DNA from 4 places in the Isoptericola sp. NPDC019482 genome. Region 4 is predicted to be linked to each of the others. Evidence: riboswitches for the same ligand, from Rfam matches in the RefSeq annotation. Region 4 holds a riboswitch; each other region holds the start of a gene.
The links. A riboswitch is a leader RNA that binds a small molecule or an ion and turns the genes downstream of it on or off. The one in region 4 is predicted to bind thiamine pyrophosphate.
Positions count from the first base shown of each region.

Region 1: it holds a riboswitch for thiamine pyrophosphate, as region 4 does, so the genes downstream of both, ABZ493_RS20375 (thiamine ABC transporter substrate-binding protein) here and ABZ493_RS09655 (bifunctional hydroxymethylpyrimidine kinase/phosphomethylpyrimidine kinase) in region 4, are expected to answer to the same signal.
Region 2: it holds a riboswitch for thiamine pyrophosphate, as region 4 does, so the genes downstream of both, thiO (glycine oxidase ThiO) here and ABZ493_RS09655 (bifunctional hydroxymethylpyrimidine kinase/phosphomethylpyrimidine kinase) in region 4, are expected to answer to the same signal.
Region 3: it holds a riboswitch for thiamine pyrophosphate, as region 4 does, so the genes downstream of both, ABZ493_RS10570 (ECF transporter S component) here and ABZ493_RS09655 (bifunctional hydroxymethylpyrimidine kinase/phosphomethylpyrimidine kinase) in region 4, are expected to answer to the same signal.

Region 1 is NZ_JBEYBQ010000050.1:1,770-6,661, reverse strand. It holds gene ABZ493_RS20380 (iron ABC transporter permease) at 1-857, opposite strand, end outside; gene ABZ493_RS20375 (thiamine ABC transporter substrate-binding protein) at 989-2,056, opposite strand; TPP riboswitch at 2,128-2,232, opposite strand; gene ABZ493_RS20370 (DUF4235 domain-containing protein) at 2,392-2,658, shown strand; gene ABZ493_RS20365 (PAS domain-containing protein) at 2,704-3,483, opposite strand; gene ABZ493_RS20360 (sulfite exporter TauE/SafE family protein) at 3,637-4,563, opposite strand; gene ABZ493_RS20355 (Rrf2 family transcriptional regulator) at 4,742-4,892, opposite strand, start outside.
Region 2 is NZ_JBEYBQ010000015.1:57,216-62,107, reverse strand. It holds gene ABZ493_RS11965 (hypothetical protein) at 1-312, opposite strand, end outside; gene thiE (thiamine phosphate synthase) at 450-1,109, opposite strand; TPP riboswitch at 1,141-1,243, shown strand; gene thiO (glycine oxidase ThiO) at 1,233-2,483, shown strand; gene thiS (sulfur carrier protein ThiS) at 2,480-2,725, shown strand; gene ABZ493_RS11945 (thiazole synthase) at 2,756-3,598, shown strand; gene ABZ493_RS11940 (NUDIX domain-containing protein) at 3,639-4,073, shown strand; gene ABZ493_RS11935 (ThiF family adenylyltransferase) at 4,070-4,892, opposite strand, start outside.
Region 3 is NZ_JBEYBQ010000012.1:76,353-81,244, reverse strand. It holds gene ABZ493_RS10575 (ATP-binding cassette domain-containing protein) at 1-1,271, opposite strand, end outside; gene ABZ493_RS10570 (ECF transporter S component) at 1,276-1,923, opposite strand; TPP riboswitch at 1,917-2,028, opposite strand; tRNA gene ABZ493_RS10565 (tRNA-Ala) at 2,173-2,245, opposite strand; gene ABZ493_RS10560 (histidine phosphatase family protein) at 2,337-3,026, opposite strand; gene rsfS (ribosome silencing factor) at 3,023-3,469, opposite strand; gene ABZ493_RS10550 (hypothetical protein) at 3,466-4,581, opposite strand; gene nadD (nicotinate-nucleotide adenylyltransferase) at 4,574-4,892, opposite strand, start outside.
Region 4 is NZ_JBEYBQ010000010.1:112,093-116,984, forward strand. It holds gene ABZ493_RS09640 (copper resistance CopC family protein) at 1-566, opposite strand, end outside; gene ABZ493_RS09645 (YcnI family protein) at 563-1,363, opposite strand; gene ABZ493_RS09650 (hypothetical protein) at 1,453-2,106, opposite strand; TPP riboswitch at 2,226-2,355, shown strand; gene ABZ493_RS09655 (bifunctional hydroxymethylpyrimidine kinase/phosphomethylpyrimidine kinase) at 2,346-4,094, shown strand; gene ABZ493_RS09660 (ABC transporter ATP-binding protein) at 4,411-4,892, shown strand, end outside.

The DNA.
Region 1 (4,892 bases), on a different contig from region 4:
ACGACGAGGGTGACGAGCGCCGGCACGAGGTCCGTGCCGTCAGCGCCCGCGCGCAGCCGCAGCCGGTGCGCGGACACGCTGTCGCTCGTCAGGTGCAGGGCCCGCTCCCGCTTCGCCCGCGCGCGCGAGCTGACCAGCAGCGCGCCGGCGACGACCACGAGCTGCAGCACCGACAGCACCGCCGCGGAGCGCAGGTCGAGGAACTGGGTGGTGCGGGTCCAGATCTCCGTCTCGATCGTGCCGTAGCGCAGGCCGCCGAGCACCAGCACGACGCCGAACGCCGTCGCGCAGAACAGGAACACCACCGCGGCGGCCGACGCGATCGCCGGGCCGAGCGCGGGCAGCGTCACGGTGCGGAACGCGCGCCAGGGCGTCGCGCCGAGCGCGCGGGCGGCCTGCTCGGCGCGGGGATCGAGCCGCTCCCACATGCCGCCGACGGTGCGCACCACCACCGCGTAGTTGAAGAACACCAGCGCCAGCACGATGCCGGCGAAGCTCTCCTCCAGGTGAGCCCAGCCGAGCAGCCCGCCGGGCGCGAAGAGCGCACGGAACGCGACGCCGACGACGACGCTGGGCAGCACGAACGGCACCGTCACCAGGCCCCGCACCAGGGTGCGCCCGGGGAACCGGCACCGGTAGAGCACGTACGCGCCGGGCAGCCCCAGCAGCACCGACAGCAGCGTGCCGGTGAGCGCCTGGGCGAGCGTCTGCCCGACGATCCGCCACGTGCGCTCCTGGGACAGCACCTCCGCGAAGCCGGACAGGTCGAGCTCCCGCCCCGCCGCGGTCTCGGTGAAGAACCCCTGCAGGACGAGCGACACCACCGGCCACGCGAAGAAGACCGCGAGGAAGCCCAGCGGGAGCGCGACGGCGACACCCCAGCCGAGCCACGCGCCCCACCGGTCTCCGCGCCACCGTTCGGCGCGCGACCGCGCCGCCCGGGGGGCCGGGCGGGCGGTGCCGGCCGGGACGCGGGGCACGGGGCGCGTCAGCCGACGACCGTCGCCGTCCACTGCTCGATCCACTCGTCGCGGTGCGCGGCGACGTCCGCGGGCGCCACCTCGAACGGCTCGTCGGCCAGGGGCGCGAACTGCTGCCAGTCGGCGGGCAGCTCCACGTCCGGGTCCGCGGGGTACATGTACATCTGGCCGGGCACGTCGGCCTGGAACTCGGCGCTCGTCAGGAAGTCCACGAGCTTCTTGGCGCCCTCGGGGTTCTCGGCGCCCGCCAGCACGCCCGCGTACTCGACCTGCCGGAAGCAGGTGTCGAGCATCGCGCTGGTGGCGGAGGTCTTCCCGTCGTCGCTCACGGTGAACGCGGGCGACGTCGCGTAGGACAGCGCGATCGGGCGCTGCCCGCCCTCGCCGGCGCCGGAGAAGTCCACGTAGTACGCGTCCTCCCAGCTCTCGGCCACCTTGAGGCCGTTGTCGCGCAGGTCGGCCCAGTAGGCCTCCCAGCCGTCCGTGCCGAAGGCGCCGATCGTCGCGAGCAGGAACGCGAGGCCGGGGGACGACGTCGCCGGGTTGGTCACGACGGTGAGGTCCGCGTACTCCGGCTTCGCGAGGTCCTCGAGCGTCGTCGGGGGCGTGACGCCGTTCTGCTCGAACCAGCCGTCGTCGAGGTTCATGCACACGTCGCCCACGTCGACCGGCGTCAGGGTGCCGGCCAGGTCGTCGGGCGCGTAGGCCGCGACCTCCGGGGCGAGGTCGGCCGGCTGGTACTCCTCGAAGACCCCGGCGTCCACGGCCCGCGACGCGTACGTGTTGTCCACGCCGAAGACGACGTCGCCCAGCGGCGCGTCCTTGGTGAGCACGAGCTGGTTCACCAGCGTGCCCGCGTCCCCGGGGGCCACCTGCTCGACGGTGAGGCCGGACTCCTTCTCGAACGCGGCCAGGACGTCGTCGGAGACCGCGAACGAGTCGTGGGTGACGAGCGTGACCGTGTCCGACGCCGCGCCGGTCGCGTCGTCGGTGGGCGTCCCGCCGCACGCCGCCAGCAGCGGCAGCAGGGCGACGACGCCCGCGGTGGCGGCCGTGGCCGTGGTCGTCAGCTTCATGCTGTCCTCCTCAAGGTGCGAGAAGGGGGTCCTGCGGGCACCCGGCACCGTCGTGGTGCGGCCGTCCGCAGGGATCGAGATTCCCGACTTCCTCCACCGGTGCTAACCGGGTCAGGTTCGAGGGTCTGCGGCGGTCCGCACTCTCAGCGCCGGTGGGCGCTCCCCTGTCGTATCACCACGAGCCTACCCGTCGACGCCGCGCTACCGTGGTCCCGTCCTCGGCCACGGGGTGTGACGTGCCTGACGTGCCGTGACGCCGCCCGGAGGCCGCGGACGCACGCGAGACGACGCGCGGTCATGCCGCGGCCGCGCCGGGACCTACCGAGGGAGAGCACGTGACGGACACCGAGCAGCCGCTGGGCGTGAAGGTCGGCACGGTGGTGCTGACGATCGCCGCCGGATGGGTCGCGCAGAAGCTGATCGGCGTGGTCTGGGAGAAGACGACGGGCAGCGTGGCGCCCACCAACGTGGACGACGACGAGATCTCGATCATCCAGGCCGTCACCTTCGCCGCGGTCTCGGGCGGGGTCGCGGTGCTCGCGAAGCGCCTCGCCCGCAAGGGCGCCGTGCGCGCGGCGGCCCGGTTCGTCCCCGGCCGCTGACCCCGCAACCCCTAACGGCCCGCCCTGCGGGTCAGTTCTCGCGCGTCAGTGGCTCGCGCGCGGACGCCGGCGGGCGAGCTGCGCGTCGTGACCGTGCGGCCGGTCCACCGGCCGCACGGTGGCGAGCGCCTGGCTGAGCCGGTCCGCCGCGTCCTGGGCCGGCGGGGCCGACCGCACCACCTCCGCCGCCGTGAGCGCGGCGTCGCGGTCCCCGACCGGCCGTGCGAGCCCCTTCATCACCTGTTCCCCCGCCGACTGGGCGGAGATCCCGACCTGCGCGCCGGCGTCCGCGAGCACCTCGTTGGCGACCGACTCGTCGACGCCGCAGACCGCCATGATGGCGCCCTTGGCCTGCTCGGCCGCCGCGGCCGCGACGAAAGCGCGGGAGACGGCGCGGTGCGCCTCGCGCTCCAGCGCGTCCCGCACGACCGGGCTCGCGTCGATGACGTAGCCGACGATCTGCGACGACGCGCCGTCGGCCCCGTGCCTCCCCTGTCCGGTGACGACGACGGTGTGGGTGCGCCCGTGGTCGTCCACGACGCGGTGCGCGCCCGAGAACGGCCGCCCGGTGCCGAGCGCGACCACCGCCGTCCGGGAGAGCCGCTCGCGGTCGTCGGGGTGCAGGTGGGCGCGCAGCACCTCCGGCCCCGGCGGGATCTTGCCCGGCTCACGGCCGAAGATCCGGAAGACCTCGTCCGACCACCACCACTCCCCCGTGGCGACGTCGACGCGGTACCGGCCGACGAGCAGTTGGCTCCCGGCGCCCAGCAGCTCCGCGAGGGCGACGAGCTCGCGGCGCGGTGTGTCGTTGGGCGTGCTGGACATGAGGCTCACCCCCCAGTGCCGTGCAGCTGGGTCCGGCGCGCAGTTCTCCTGGCTCCACCACGGTACCGGGACGGCACGACACCGCCACCGCACGGCGGGTGACGTGCGGTGGCGGTGGTGTCGTCGGTGGCCTCGGCCCTGCCGGGGCAGGCGTCAGGCGACCGTCGTCGCAGCGGCCTCGGGGTGCTCGCCGGCCGCCTCGGCCCGCTCCGCGGCGACCGCCTTGCGGTGCTCGCGGAACGAGTAGGTGACGGCGGCGGCCCAGCCGACGGCGATGAGCCCGAGGACGAGACCCCGTACTCCGTCGCTCACCGGGAACTCGTCGAGGCTCAGCAGGGTGCGGACGTTGGTGAGCACGATGATCCCGCCGACGGCGGAACCGAGGACGCGCGGCGGCACCAGGCGGACGAGCCATGCGGCGATCGGCGCCGCGATCAGGCCACCGATGAGCAGCGCCAGGGCCCAGGTCGGGTTGATGCCCGCGGTCCCGAGGCCGAAGAGGAAGCCGAGGCTCGCGGCGACGGCCACGAAGAACTCGCTGGTGTCGATCGAGCCGATCACCTTGCGGGGCTCCATGCGGCCGCTCGCGAGGATGGCGGGCGTGCCCACCGGCCCCCAGCCGCCGCCGCCGGTGGCGTCCATGAACCCGGCGACCAGCCCGAGCGGCGTGAGGAACCGCTTGCGCAGCGGCTGCCCCAGGCGGTCCGTGCGCAGCCCGCGGAGCGTGAACCGCAGCAGCACGTAGAGGCCCAGGCCGAGCAGCAGGATCGACATCAGCGGCTTGGCGATCTCGGTCGACAGCCAGGACAGGAACGTCGCGCCGGCGAACGCGCCGATCGCGCCGGGGATGCCGATCTTCGTGACGACCTTCCAGTCGACGTTCCCGAACCGCCAGTGCGACGCACCGGAGGCCAGGGTGGTGCCGACCTCGGCGAGGTGGACGGTCGCGGACGCCGCCGCGGGGTTGGTGCCGATCGCGAGCAGCAGGGTCGTCGAGGTGACGCCGTAGGCCATGCCGAGGCTGCCGTCGACGAGCTGCGCACCGAGGCCCACGAGGGCGAGGAGGACGAGAGTCCGCACGGGGGTTCCCTCCGTTTCGGCGCGGCAGCCGGTCCGCCGCGTCCATGACGAAGTTACCCGATCGGCTCTATCGGATTCAACGGTCTCAGCGATGTGTCTGTATCGTGAGATGTGCCGATGGACCGCGGGACGCGAATGCGGTGGCGCCCGCGGCGGGGTCAGGCGGCTGAGGTCGTCGTCAGGGGTTGACCCACGCCGACTCCTGCTCGGTGAGCCGGCGCACGACGTCCGGGATCTTCCCCGTCGCGAGGTCCGCCAGGGTCACCTGTTCCAGCACGGCCCGCACGTTCATCCGCAGCGCCACCCACACGTGCAGCAGCGACGCGGCC
Region 2 (4,892 bases), on a different contig from region 4:
GTCGTCGTCCCAGCGCAGCGCCCACCGCACGGTCATGTTCTCGGCGCCGACCTCGACGGAGCGCAGCGTCACGGTGAGCTCGCCACCCCACGCGTCGCCGCCGCCGTGCGGCGTGGCGATCTTCTGCTCCGCCATCACCTGGTCGGCGACGGTGGCGGTGCCCGGGTCGGCGGCGGCCTGCTCCGCGGTGGCGGCCTCGCCCGTCGCGCCGGCCTCGTCGTCGCTCGGGCTGCCGGTGCAGCCGGCGAGCAGGAGCGTGCCGGCGAGGGCGAGTGCTGCGGTGGTGCGGGCGCGTGCGGTCCGTGCGGACATGCGTCCTCCAGGGTCGGGGCACGGCCAGTACCCGGCCGTGGTGGGGGCAGGGGCCCCACTCTGGCACGCGCCGGCAGGGGTCCGCCCGGGGCATCCATGGGGAGAACTCCCCAGGTCACAGGCCTCGGGCGCCGGGGTCAGCCCAGCCGCTCGCGCAGCTTCCGAGCGGCGCGCTCGGGGTCCGGTGCCTGGGTGATGGCACGCACGACGACGACGCGCGACGCGCCGGCGTCGAGCACGGCGTCCAGGCGCTCGGCGTCGACGCCGCCGATGGCGAACCACGGCGTCGTCGGGCGGGTCGCGGCGACCTCGCGCAGCAGGTCGAGGCCGACCGCCGCGCGGCCGGGCTTGGTGGGCGTGGCCCACAGGGGGCCGACGCAGAAGTAGTCGACGTCCGGATCGGCCTCCGCCTCGGCCGCCTGCGCGGCGGAGTGGGTCGAGCGGCCCAGCACCGGGTCCGGTCCCAGCAGCGAACGCACCGCCGGCACCGGCAGGTCGCGCTGCCCCATGTGGACCACGGGCGCGCCGGCGAGCTGCGCGACGTCGGCCCGGTCGTTCACGGCCCAGAGCGCGCCGTGCTCCGCGGCGACGCGGGCGACCATCCCCTGCAGCTCGAGCTCGCGCGCGACGTCGAGCGTCTTGTCCCGCAGCTGCACCACGTCGACGCCGCCCGCGAGCGCCGCGTGCAGGAAGTCCTCCAGGTCGCCCCGGTCCTCGCGGGCGTCGGTGCACAGGTAGAGGCGGGCGTCGGCGAGGCGGGCGCGGGCCGCGTCGGCAGCGGGCGTGGTCGTGGTCACGCCGGCCAGGGTAACCACGGCCCGGGTTACAGTGGCCGCGCACGGGAGCCCCGCTCGGGGCTGAGAGGGCGTAGGAGCCGACCGTCGAACCTGATCTGGGTCATGCCAGCGAAGGGAGCGCACATGCCCACCTCTGCACCCGCTCCGGGATCCGTTCCCGCGGGCGCGTCCGCCCGCGACGTCGTCGTCGTGGGCGGCGGGATCGTCGGCCTCGCCGTGGCCTGGCGGGCCGCGGACGCCGGCCTCGCGGTCACAGTGCTCGACCCGTCGCCCGGCGACGGCGCCACCCGCGCGGCCGCGGGGATGCTCGCGGCCGTCAGCGAGGCCGACTTCGGCGAGCGGGAGCTCGCCCGCCTCAACGTCGCGTCGGCCGCCCGATGGCCCGCGTTCGCCGCCGACCTGGCCGCCGCGACCGGCCACGACGTCCCGCTGCTGCGCGCCGGGTCTCTCGCCGTCGCGTACGACGCCGACGACCTCGCGCTGCTGCGCCGCGTGCTGGCGCTGCACCGGGAGTGGGGCCTCGCGTCCGCGGAGGTCCCCGTCGCCGACGCGCGACGGCGCGAGCCGTACCTCGGGCCACGGCTCGCCGGTGCGGCCGTCGTCGACGGCGACCTGGCCGTCGACCCGCGAGCGGCGCACGCGGCACTGTGCGCGGCACTCGGCCCCGCCCTGGTCCGCCGCGCCGCGGTGCGTCTCGAGCGCGACGCCGCGGGCCGGGTCGTGGCGGTGCACGACGGCGCCGGTGCGCGGCACGCCACGGGCGCCGTCGTGCTCGCGACCGGTCACGGGATGACGGCGTCGCTGCTCGACGGCGTGCCCGAGGTCCGCGTCCCGGTGCGCCCCGTCAAGGGCATGACGGTGCGCCTGGACGCCCCGCCGGGCCTGGCGCTGGAGCACGTGGTACGCGGCACGGTGCAGGGGCGGTCGGTGTACGTCGTGCCGCGGGCGGCCGGCACCGGCACGGGACCGGGCAGCGGGCCCGAGCACCGCGAGATCGTCGTGGGCGCCACCAGCGAGGAGCGTCCCGACGACCGCCGCGCCGAGGCCGGCGGCGTCTTCGCCCTGCTGCGCGACGCACGCGCCCTCGTGCCCGGGATCGACGAGGCCGCGCTGGTCGACGTCACGCCGCGCGCCCGCCCGGCGACCCCCGACAACCTGCCGCTCGTCGGCGCCACCGCCGTGCCCGGCCTGCTCGCCGCCGTCGGGCACGGGCGCAACGGGGTGCTGCTCGCGCCGCTCACCGCCGACGCCGTGCTCGCCGCGCTGACCGGAGCTCCTCCCCCCGACGACGCGTTGTCCGCCGCCGACCCGCGCCGCTTCGCGCCCGCCGACCGTCCCGCCGACAGTCCACTCCCCGAAGGAGCCGCCCGATGACCGCCATCCCCGCCGCCCGCACCGCCGTCGTGAACGGCGAGGCCTACGCGCTCGACGGGCCGCACGGTGACGGCGTCGAGGCCGTCGTCGCGGCCCTCGTCCCCGCGTTCGTCGCGGACGGCACGGTGCAGGGCATCGCCGTGGCCGTGAACGACGCGGTCGTCCCCCGCGGCCTGTGGGCCGGCACCCGGATCGCGCCCGGCGACCGGGTCGAGATCGTCACCGCCGTCCAGGGCGGCTGACCTGAAGCACGCAGAAGGTATGGAGGAAGCATGACCAGCACGCCCGCCGCGGCGACGTCCGCCCCTGTCGCGCACCCGCTCGTCGACCCGCTCGTGGTCGCCGGCACGGAGATCGGCTCGCGCCTCGTCATGGGCACGGGCGGCGCGTCGAACCTCATGACGCTCGAGGACGCGCTGGTCGCGTCCGGCACCGGGCTCACCACGGTGGCGATGCGACGCGTCGCGGTGCGCCCCGGCGGCACGGGCGCGGAGGACGGCGGCATCTGGGGGCTGCTGGAGCGGCTCGGCATCCGCGCGCTGCCCAACACGGCGGGCTGCTTCTCGGTCGCCGAGGCCGTGCTCACGGCGCAGCTCGCGCGCGAGGCGTGCGGCACCGACTGGGTCAAGCTCGAGGTGATCGCCGACGACGTGACGCTCCTGCCCGACCCCCTCGGCCTCGTCGAGGCGGCCGACCGGCTGGTGCGCGACGGGTTCGTCGTCCTGCCGTACACGAACGACGACCCGATCCTCGCGCGCCGGCTGGAGGACGTCGGCTGCGCCGCCGTCATGCCGCTCGGCGCCCCCATCGGCACCGGCCTGGGAGTCCTCAACCCGCGCAACATCGAGGCGATCGCGTCCGCCGCGCGCGTGCCGGTCATCCTCGACGCCGGGGTGGGCACGGCGTCCGACGCCGCCCTCGCGATGGAGCTCGGCTGCGACGGCGTCCTGCTCGCGACCGCCGTCACGCGCGCCGCCGACCCGGTCCGCATGGCGCACGCCATGCGCCTCGCCGTCGAGTCCGGCCGCCTCGCCGCGGGGGCCGGCCGCATCCCCCGCCGCGAGGGCGCGCTGGCCAGCTCCTCCCCCGACGGCCGCCTCGACCTGGCGCTCTGAGCGAGCGCCGACAGCCCCGCTGCCGTGGAAGACTGCCGGCGTGCGTCACCGTGTCGCGGCACTGATCCAGCGAGAGGGCCGGCTCCTCGTCGTCCGGCAACGGTCCCGGGGACCCCACGGTCGGCACGACGGGCCCGCCTACCTGACGCCGCCCGGCGGAGGAATCGAGCAGGGCGAGACGCCCGCCCAGGCCGTGACACGGGAGGTCCGGGAGGAGGTCGGCCTCACGGTGCTGAGCGCGCAGCACGTCGCCGACATCGCCGAACCGGGCGGCACGACGACGGTGTTCGCCACCGCGGTCGCGGCCGGCGACCCCACGCTCGGTGTCGACCCGGAGCTCGACTGCACGTGCCCGCGCATGGTGGGCCTCGAGTGGGTCCCCGCGCCCGAGCTCGGCGCGTGGCGCGAGCCCGACGCCCGGTCCCTCCTCAGGATCGCGGCCGAGGGCGCCGGGGACGCACCCGCGGGGCGTTAGCGCGCCGCCAGCAGCAGCGCGGGCGCACCGCCCTCGACGGAGCGGGCGTCGACGCCGGCGGCGCGCGCGACGTCGGCCACGCGGGCCGAGCGGGCGCCGGCGGCGCAGACCAGCAGCACCGGGCGGTCGGCGGGCAGCGCGGAGATCGCCGCCGCGGCGCCGGCTCCCCCGCCGAGGAAGGCGCCGCTCGGCGACACCGTCGCGCCCGCGACCGGCAGCGCCTGCACCTCCCAGTCCTCGCGGACGTCGACGAGCGCCACGGGAGCCTCGCCCGCGAGCAGCGCGGCGGCGTCGACGGCGGTCATGCTGGCGGGCCCCAGGCCACCAGCCGTGGCGTCGACGTCGGCCGACCCGCCCACCGGGGCGGGCAGGCCGCAGAACGCGGCGTACGCGGCGTCGTCGGCCAGCAGCTCCGCCACGGGCTCGCGCGTCGGGTCAGGGCGGACGGCGAGCTGCCGCCACGACAGCTCGAGGGCGTCGTAGACGGCGATGCGGCCGAGCAGCGTGGTGCCCGCGCCGGTGATGAGCTTGACCGCCTCGGTGGCCATGACCGAGCCGACGGTGCCGCACAGCGCGCCGAGCACGCCGCCGGTGGCGCAGTCGGGCACGGTGCCCGGCGGCGGGGGGACGGGGAAGACGTCGCGGTAGGTGACGCCGCGGTCCCTGGTCTCCTCACCGGCCCCGTCGGCCAGCACCGGCGCGCCCCAGAAGACGGCGACCTGGCCGTCGAACTGGTGGATCGCGCCCCACACGACCGGCACGCCGAGGATCTCGGCCGCGTCGGAGACGAGGTAGCGGGTCGGAAAGTTGTCCGCGCCG
Region 3 (4,892 bases), on a different contig from region 4:
TGCGCGAGCGCGGCCGCCAGGGCGAGCCGGCGCTGCTCGCCGCCGGACAGCCGGAACGGGTGCGCGTCGGCGAGGTGGTCGAGGCGCAGCAGCGCGAGCACCTCGTCCGCGTCCACGGCGACGCCGAGGCGGCGCCCCGTGAGCTCGACCTCGTCCCGCACCCGCAGGGCGAGCAGGCCGTGCTCCGGCTGCTGCGGTACCCACCCGCACGACCGGGCGAGGTCGCGCGAGCGCGCGGTACGCCCTGGGGCGCCCCGCACCTCGCCGGCCGTCGGTCGCAGATGCCCCGCGACCGTGGCGACGAGGGTGGACTTCCCCGCCCCCGACGGCCCCGTCACGGCCGTGAGCCGCCCCGCCGGCAGCCGCGCGGCCACGCCGTCGAGCGCATTCGTGGTGGTGCGCCCGCGCAGGCCGCGGGTCACCAGGTCGACGCGGAGCCCCTCGACGACGACGTCCGGCCCGGGCCCGTCCGGCGCCACCAGCGACGCGGGCACGTCCAGCGGCGCGGGCGCGGGCACCCCGGGCAGCCACACCCCGGCCCGGGTCAGCTCGTCCCGCAGCGAGGTCGCGCCGCCCGCGGGGACGTCGAGCGCGGCGGCGTCGAGCGCAGCCGGCGCGACGTCGTGCGTGATCCGGCCGCCCGGACCGAGCACGACGACGCGGTCCAGGTGCTCGAACCACGGCCCGACGTGGTGGTCAACCACGACGAGGGACGTGTCCGTGCCCTCCAGCGCGCCGACGACGGCGGCGCGCACCTCGGCCGCGGCGGCCGGGTCGAGCATGGCCGTCGGCTCGTCGAGCAGCAGCAGGCCGGGCGTCCGGGCGAGCGCCCCGGCGAGCGCCAGCCGCTGCAGCTCACCGCCCGAGAGGGCCGACGTGGGACGGCCGGTCGGGTACCGCAGTCCCACCCGGTCCAGCGCCTCGTCCGTGCGGCGCCAGATCTCCGCCCGCGGCAGGCCGGCGTTCTCGGGCCCGAACGCGACGTCCCGCCCGATCCGGGACGCGACCACCGCGGAGCCCGGGTCCTGCGGGACGTACCCGACCCCTCCGTCCACGTGCACGGTGCCGGACAGCTCCCCCGGCAGCGGGTCCCCGAGCACTCCCGCCAGCGCGTGCAGCACGGTCGACTTGCCGGCGCCGCTGGGGCCGACCAGCCCCACGCGCTCCCCCGCGCCGACGGTGAGGTCGAGGCCGTCGACCGTCGGGGTCGCGCGCCCCGTGGGCCGCCAGCGCAGCCCCCGCACGCGCGCCCGGACGTCGTCGCGTGCCACGGCGTCAGGCCCGGGTGCGGCCGGCGGCGCGGCCCGTGCGGCCGGCGGCACGATCAGCAAGGTCGCGCCCGGGCCCGAAGGCGTCGAGCACGCCGGCCCGGGCCAGGGCGCGCACGAGCGCCGCGCCCCCGAGCCCCGCGAGCAGCGCGCCGGACAGCGCGAAGAGGCCCAGGTAGGCCAGCCGGAAGGGCCACTCCCAGTCGGGGTAGTACGCGAACCACTCGTACACGGCACCGCACGCGCCCGCCGCCGCGCCCGCCAGGGCGGCGACGGCGGTGCCGAAGCGGCGGTACAGGAACAGGGCGAGCACGAGCTCGGCGCCGAACCCCTGGACGACGCCGGAGACGATCGCCGAGAAGCCCCAGCCGGCGCCGAGCAACGCCTCGACGCTCGCGGCGACCACCTCGGTGAGCAGCGCCGCGCCGGGGCGGCGGACGATGAGCCCGCCCAGCACCCCGCCGAGCAGCCAGCCGCCCCCGAGCAGACCGGTGGCCGGTGGGAACACGACCGCCAGACCGGCGGACAGCAGGTGGTAGAGCTGGGTCCAGCCCCAGAAGACGACGCCGACGGCCACGCCGAGCATGGCCACGGTGACGAGGTCGACGGTGCGGTACCGCAGGGACGGGATGCGCGAGAAAATGGGCGCGGACATTCCAGGTAACTCCCTTCGCCGGTGCTAACCGGAGCAGGTTCCAAGGGTCTGCGGCTGTGCCCGCACTCTCAGCGCCCCTTCGACGGCGCTCCCCTGTCATGGGTGTCTTCAGATGTGACGGCCGACGAGGCGGCCGCAGGGCCGACCTTAGGCGACGTCGGCGTCGGCGCAAGGGGCGTCCCGTACGGTGAAACCCCTGGTCATGCGAGAAGGCCCGGAACCATGAGGTTCCGGGCCTTCTCGTCGGGGTGGAGCTGAGGGGACTCGAACCCCTGACCCCCTGCATGCCATGCAGGTGCGCTACCAGCTGCGCCACAGCCCCGAGAACCGACTCTCGCGACCGCGGACGGCCAGGCGATTCGTCTGATTCGGTGTGTTCCTCCGGGCTTGCGCCCCTCGGGAACGTCGATATCTTAGGCAGACTTCGGGCCAGGTTCCAAATTCCAGTCCGGCCCCGCCTGCCAGCGGTCCAGGGGGTACCCCGCGCCCACGTTGTGCGCCACGAGTCGCCAGGCCGGCTCGGCCCCCTCGCCTGCACGGTGCAGGTGGGACCAGTGCACGTTGTGCATGCCGGACAGCCCGCGCCAGGTGGTCGGGTCGAGCCCGAGCAGCGCCGTCACCGCCAGCGAGATCGCGGCCCCGTGCGACACGACGACGAGGGTCGCGTCGTCGTCCAGGTCCGCGACGTGCTCGGCCACGGCCACGGCCATGCGCTGCGCGACCGCCGCCTTCGTCTCAGCGCCCGCCCCCGCCGGCTCGGCACCGAGCCGCCAGGCGGCGTACTCCTCGGGCCAGCGCTCCTGCAGCTCCGCGCCGGTGAGGCCCTCCCAGGCGCCGAAGCCGCGCTCCCGGAGCCGCTCGTCGGCGACGACGGACATCCCGCCGAGCGCGTCCGCGTAGGCGGCCGCCGTCTCGACGGCACGCCCCAGGTCGGAGGACACGATGCGCGTCGCGCGGTGCGACGACGCGAGCGCGGAGCCGCCCTCCGCCGCCTGCCAGCGGCCGACCTCGTCGAGCGGGATGTCGATCTGCCCCTGCAGCCGCAGCGAGGCGTTGTACGCGGTGCGGGCGTGCCGCAGCAGGACGACGGTGCCGGCCGTCACCGCTCGTCGCCCGCGAGGCGGATCACGCCGTCGCCGCCGTCGTCGCCGTACTCGGCAGCGGCCGCCGCGCCGTCGCCGCCGCGCGCGTCCTCGGGCAGCTCGACCGCCGGGCAGTCCTTCCACAGCCGCTCGAGCGCGTAGTACACGCGGTCCTCGGCGTGCTGCACGTGGACGACGACCTCGCCGAAGTCCAGCAGCACCCAGCGCGCCTGCGCCTTGCCCTCGCGGCGGATCGGCTTGGACCCGGCGAGGAACATCGCCTCCTCGACGGCGTCCACGATGGCCGAGACCTGCCGCTCGTTGGTGCCCGAGGCGATGAGGAACACGTCGGTGAGCACCAGCTGGTCGCTCACGTCCAGGGCGATGATCTCCTGCGCCTTGCGGTCGGACGCGGCCCGGGCGGCTACGACCGCCAGCTCGACGGCGCGGGGGCTGGCGGTCATGCGGCGGCTCCGGGGTGTTCGAGGGTGAGCGAGTGGCCGGCCGCGGGGGCGGCCTGGTCCGTCTGGAAGTCGTTCGTGTCCGGGCCCCCGAGCAGAAGCTTCCACACCAGCAGGCCGAGCACGAACGCGACGACCACGAGGACGATGTAGTGCAGCCAGGTGTACGACGCCTCGGGCTCGTCCCAGTCCTCGTCGTCGTCCTCGTCGACCTGCGGCGCGGCGGAACGCGCCCGGACGGGCTGCTCGGACGCCACCAGCGCGTCGAACGGCGACGCGGCGGGACGCTCGGCGGCGGCCGGCGCCTGCGCGGCACCGGGCGCGGGGCGCGAGGGCGGCACGGACGCGGGCCGCTCGGTCGTCGGGCTCGCCCAGGGCAGCGGGGGCGCCACCGACGTGGAGGCGGCGGGCGGCGGGGTGGTCGGCGCCGCGGCGGGCGGCATCGACGACGGGGCCGACGACAGGGCCGACGGCGCCGACGTCGTGCCGAACGGCGACGCGGTGCCCGTCGTCGCGAACGGTGAACGGCGGGTGGGTCCGTCGGGGCGCGGGGCGACCGTGGCCGGCGGGCTGGCCGCGGGGGGCGCGGAGCTCGCCGACGGGCTCGAGGGCGCGGCCAGCGGGGGCATCCCGAGCCCGGTGGCGGCGCCCGTCGGCGCCGCACCGGGGTCGCGGCGGGTCGAGGTGCGCGCAGGAGGCGCGGCCGGGGCGCTGGGCGCCGGCGCGGGCCGGACCGCGGGCGTGGGGGCGACGGCGCGGGACATCTCCCCGGTGGGCCGCTGGATCGGGGCCAGGCGCCCGGTCTCGTCCAGCCCGCGCACGCCGGCGGAGGTGGACGGCGGCCGCACCATCGGTGCAGGGGCCGGGGCGGCGGGCGCGGGGCTCTGCTCGCGGAGCGAGCGGCGGGACGGCGCGCTTGCGGCCGGCGCGGAGAACCGCGGAGCGGGCGCCTGGCCGGCGGGCGGGCCGAACGGCGACCGGGCCGCGGCGGGCGCGCCGTACTCCGGCGCGGGCGGCGCCTGCTGCCCGGCGCTGGCCTGTGCGGCGGCGGCCGCCTGCTCCCGCTCGCGGATCTCGCGGCGGGTCAGCGGGCGGGACGGGTTGTTGTCACTCATCGAGACCTCGATACAGACCGTGCTTGGCGATGTACTGGACCACGCCGTCCGGCACCAGGTACCACACCGGTTGGCCGGCCTGCGCCCGACGACGGCAGTCGCTCGACGAGATCGCCAACGCCGGGACCTCCAGCGTCGTGACCCCGTCGTGGGGCAGGCCGTCCACCATGAGCTGGTGCCCCGGCCGCGTGACAGCCACGAAGTGTGCCATCTCCCACAGGAGCGCGGCATCCTTCCAGGTCAGGATCTGCTCGATCGCGTCCGCGCCGCTGATGAAGAACAGGTCGGCGTCGGGTCGCTGCTCGTGCAGG
Region 4 (4,892 bases):
CTGCCGTCCCCGGAGGGCGCGTCCGCTTCGGACGCACCGCCCGCCGCAGGGTCCGCCGCGCCGCCGGAGGCGTCGTCCCCGGCCGTCCCGGCCGCGTCGCACGGTGCCGCGTCCGCCGCCGGAGCGGCGGCCTCAGCCCCGGCGGGCGGGTCGTAGGTGAACGAGAACTCGCCGCTGGTGGGGTGCCCGTCCGCCGACACGATCCGCCAGTCCACGGTGTACTCCCCGCCGACGCCCAGCGCGACGGGCACGGACACGGTGCGGTCCTGCGTCGTCGGGCAGCCGGTCGCGTAGTTCGTGCCGTCGGGGTCCGTGACCGTGAGGACCGTGCTGGAGCCCTCGGCGGACAGGTCGAGCACCACGTCGTCGAACGTCACGTCGACGGACTCCGGCGGCTCGGTCACGGTCGACCCCGAGGTCGGCGACGTCCCGACGACGACGTTGTGGGCGCTCGCGGGCACGGCCGCGCCGACGACGCCGGCCGCGCCGAGGCCCACGGCGAGCGCGAACGAACCGGCCGCGGCGAGGGCGCGCCGCGCGGCGGTGCTCCTGCTCTGCACGCTCATCGCTGCTCCGTGCTGCTGGTGCCGTCGGTGCCGTCGGCGCGGGCGCGCGTCCGGGCGAGGGCGACGACACCCGTGACGGCGCCGACCAGCCCGAGCCCGAGGCCCGCGGCGCCCAGCGCCAGCGGGAGGGTGCCGGAGCCGTCGTCCTCGGCCGAAGCGTCCGTGCCCGCGTCCGTGCCCGAGTCGCCGGCACCGGCGGCCGACGCCGCGCCGTGGCCGCCGTCCTCGGCGGCGGGCACGACCTGCAGGACGGGAGCAGGGTGCTCGGGCTCGGCGTCGCCCGACGCCTCCTGGTCCCAGGCGACGACCTCGCCGTCGGAGTAGGTCTGGGTGGCGGGGAGGACGATCTCCTCCACGCCGTCCGGGACGGCGCCGGCCGACACCGTGAACCGGAGGAACTCGCCCGGCGCGATGCCGGCGTCGGCGTCGTCGGCGGTCCACTCGATGGATGCCGGCGCCTCGGTGACGGTGGTGCCGTGCACCTCGACGGGCTCGGGCAGAGGCGCCTGGGTGACCTTCGCCGTCCAGCCCGGCACGGGCTCGACGGACACGCTGGTGAACGGGGTGTCGCTCGGCAGGTCGACCTGCACCGCGGTGGTCGAGGCCTCGGCGGACTCGTTCGGGACCTTGAAGGTGAGGGTGGCGTACGACCCGGTCTCGGCCGCGTCCGGGGTGACGGTCACGTGCGCGGACGCGGCGGTCGCGCCGAGCACGAGGGCAGGGAGGGCGAGGGCGGCCACGCCGGCGAGGCGGCGCGGGCGGAGGGCAGGGGTGAGGACAGGGGTGGTCCTGGACATGGGTTCTTCTGCTCCTGGCTGTCAGGTGTGTCAGACGGTCGTGGGACGGCGAGGGACCCGCCCCCGTCCGACGACGGACCAGGGCAGGGTCAGGCGGCGCGCGCGAGCGCGCCCGGGAGCAGCGGGGGGCCCCGCGGGGGCGTGCGCCGGCGGACACGGGCCGGGTGGGGGCGCCAGGTGCGCCCGACGACGACGGCGGGCTCGCGGACCACCGGCAGCACCGGCGGCTCCTGCACGAGCAGCGCGACGTGCCGCAGGTGTCCCACGACGGTGAGGGCTGCCCGGTCGCCCGCCGCGAGCAGCAGGGCGGTGAGCAGCACCGCGGCGGCGTGCGCCGCAAGCATCCAGGAGGTGGTGCCGGTGTCGGACGCGTGGTGCAACAGCCCGCCGCCCGTCGCGGGCGCGAGGGAGCCCGGGCCCAGGGCGTGGAGCGCATGCCCGTCCGGGGTGGTGCCCGGGGTCGAGAGCTGTGCCGAAGGAGCGCGCGTGCCCGCCGCGCCGAGCACGGACAACGTCGTGTGCTGCACGAGCTGCAGCGCGACCATCGCCGGCAGGAGGCGCCGGAGGGTCAGCCGGCGGCGGGCGGTCCACACCGCGAGGGGCGCCGTGAGCGCCGCGACGACGAGCCAGGCGAGGGGTGCACCGGGGAGCGCGCCGCCGGCCAGGAGGTGGGCGGCGGCCGCGATGCTGAGCGTCGTACCTGCGACGAGGAGCTCGCGCACACGACGGACGACCACGGGCACCCCCGCACCCTACCGCGCGGGCGGACGACGGCGACGGGACGTCGGTGCTGAGGCCTGCACCTCCGACACGCGCGGGCCGGACGCCCGGCGATGCCTGCTCTGACCTGGGCTACCGTGGGCCGCACGACACGGGGTGCGTCCGGTCGGTCATCGCTGCGACATCGTCGCGGCCGGCCGGCGGGCGCTGAGATCACACCCGTCGAACCTGATCTAGCTCGAACTAGCGAAGGGATGTCGACATGCGTGCGCGCGCACCTGAAGACAGCTCCGCCGGCCGCGCCGGCACCACTGCTCCCGCTCCCGCCTCCACGGTGCTGTCGGCGCCGGCGAGAGGCAGCCGCCCCCGCGTCCTGGCGGTCGCCGGGTCCGACCCCTCCGGGGGCGCGGGGATCCAGGCGGACCTCAAGTCGATCGCGGCCGCGGGCGGCTACGGGATGGCCGCCGTCACGGCGCTGACCGTGCAGAACACCCGGGGGGTGCGCGACGTGCACGTGCCGCCCGCGGAGTTCCTCGCCGCCCAGCTCGACGCCGTCACCGACGACGTGACCGTCGACGCCGTGAAGATCGGGATGCTCGCGTCGGCCCCGGTCGCCCGGGCGGTGGCCGCCTGGCTCGACGGGCTGCCGCGGGCCGCGTGCGACGCCACCGGCACGACGGCGCGCCCCGCCGTCGTGCTGGACCCGGTCATGGTGGCGACCAGCGGCGACCGGCTGCTCGACCCGGCTGCCGAGGACGCGGTGCGGGACCTGCTCGGCCGCGTGGACGTCGTGACCCCGAACCTGCCCGAGCTCGCGGTCCTCGCCGGCGAGCCTCCGGCGGCCCACTGGCCGGCCGCCCTCGACCAGGCGCGGCGGCTCGCGGCGCGGCACGGGGTCCTCGTGGTGGCGAAGGGTGGGCACCTGGGCGCCGCCGAGGCGGTCGCGACGGGGGACGGGGCCCCGGACGCCCTGGTCGGGCCGGAGGGCGTGCTCGTCGAGCTGCCGGGGCTGCGCCTGACCAGCACCTCCACCCACGGAACGGGCTGCTCGCTGTCCAGCGGGCTGGCCGCGAGGTACGCCCGCACGGGCGACTGGGCCGAGGCGCTGCGGGGCACGAAGACCTGGCTCACCGCGGCGATCCGGGCGGGGGAGGACCTGCGCGTCGGCGGCGGGAACGGCCCCGTGGACCACCTGGTGGGGCTGCGGGCCGGCGCCGTGGAGCAGCCCGCGACGTCGCCAGCGGCGGGCGCGGGCGACGCGTCCGCGGACGATCACGGGGAGGACGTCGTCGCGCGCTGGTGGGACGATGCCGCGGGCGTGCGCGCCGCGATCGACGACCTGGCGTTCGTCCGGTCGCTGGGCGACGGGAGCCTCGACGCCGGGCACTTCCGCACGTACCTGGAGCAGGACGCGCTGTACCTGCGCGACTACGCGCGCTGCCTCGCGCGGGCGAGCGAGCTCGCGCCGACCCGGGTCGAGCAGGCGTTCTGGGCGGGTGGCGCGCACGGGGCGCTGGTCACCGAGCTCGACCTGCACACGCGCTGGCTGGGCGGCGAGCCGCAGGACGTGCCCGCCAGCCCGACGACGGCGGCGTACCTCGACCACCTGCGGTCGGCCGGAAACGACTACGCGACCCTCGTGGCCGCCGTCCTGCCCTGCTACTGGATCTACCAGGACGTGGGGGAGCGGCTCGCCGCCCGCAACCACCCCGCCCACCCGTACGCCGCGTGGCTGGGCACGTACGCCGACGACGCGTTCGCCGACGCGACGCGCGAGGCCGTCGCGATCCTGCGCCGGGCCGCCGCGGCGGCCGACGCCCCCACCAGGGACCGGATGTCGGCCGCGTTCCGTGCGGCCTGCGCGCACGAGCTGGCGTTCTTCGACCAGACCGGCCTGCCCGCCCCGACGGGCGCGGCCGATGACGCCGCCGGAACCCCGGTCGGACACGGTGCCGGGCACGGTGCCGGTGGCGGTGCCGGACACGGTGCCGGGGGCGTCGCGGTGGCCTGACCGCGGCCCGTGGCGGCTCTCGCCGTCGCGCTCGACCGAGGGCGCGACGGCGAGATCTCGCGGGGGTAAGCGGTATCCCGAGATCGCGGCGCACCGCATGATCGGGGCAAGCGTGTCGGCGGCGAGTGACAGAATGGTTGTGATGCCCGACACGAAGCGCACTTCGCGCAGCCGCAGCCGAGGCGCCCGCCGCGCCGATCCCTCCGACAGTCCCAGGAGGAGCTCCGCCTCCTCCGCACCCCGACCTCCCGCCGCGCCCGGCACCCCGCCGGGTCGCGCCGAGGGCCCGCCGGGCCGCACGGGCGACGCCGCCCCCGTGGCCGTCGCCCCCGCCGGGTCAGAGCTCTCCACGTTCGCGTCGGTGCGCCGGCTGTACCCCTACGTCCGCCCCGCGTTGCCCCGGATGGTCGGCGGCCTCTTCTCCGCGCTGGGCGCGAGCCTCGCCGCGCTGGCGATCCCGCGCGTGCTGCAGGCTCTCGTCGAGGGCCCGCTCGCCGAGGGGGCGGCGGCCCACGACCTCGGCGCCCTCGTGGTGCCCGTCGTGCTCGTGCTGGTGCTCGGCGTGGCCGAGGCCGGCTTCGTCCTGCTGCGCCGCAACCTCGTGATGTACCCCGGCACGCGCGTCGAGGCCGAGCTGCGGATGGCGCTGTTCCGCCACCTGCAGGACCTGCCCGTCGCGTTCCACGACCGGTGGCCCGGCGGCCAGCTGCTCAGCCGCATCATGGGCGACCTCGGACTGCTGCGCCGCTGGCTGGTGTTCGGCCTCCTGCAGCTCGTCGTCAGCATCGTGACGATCGT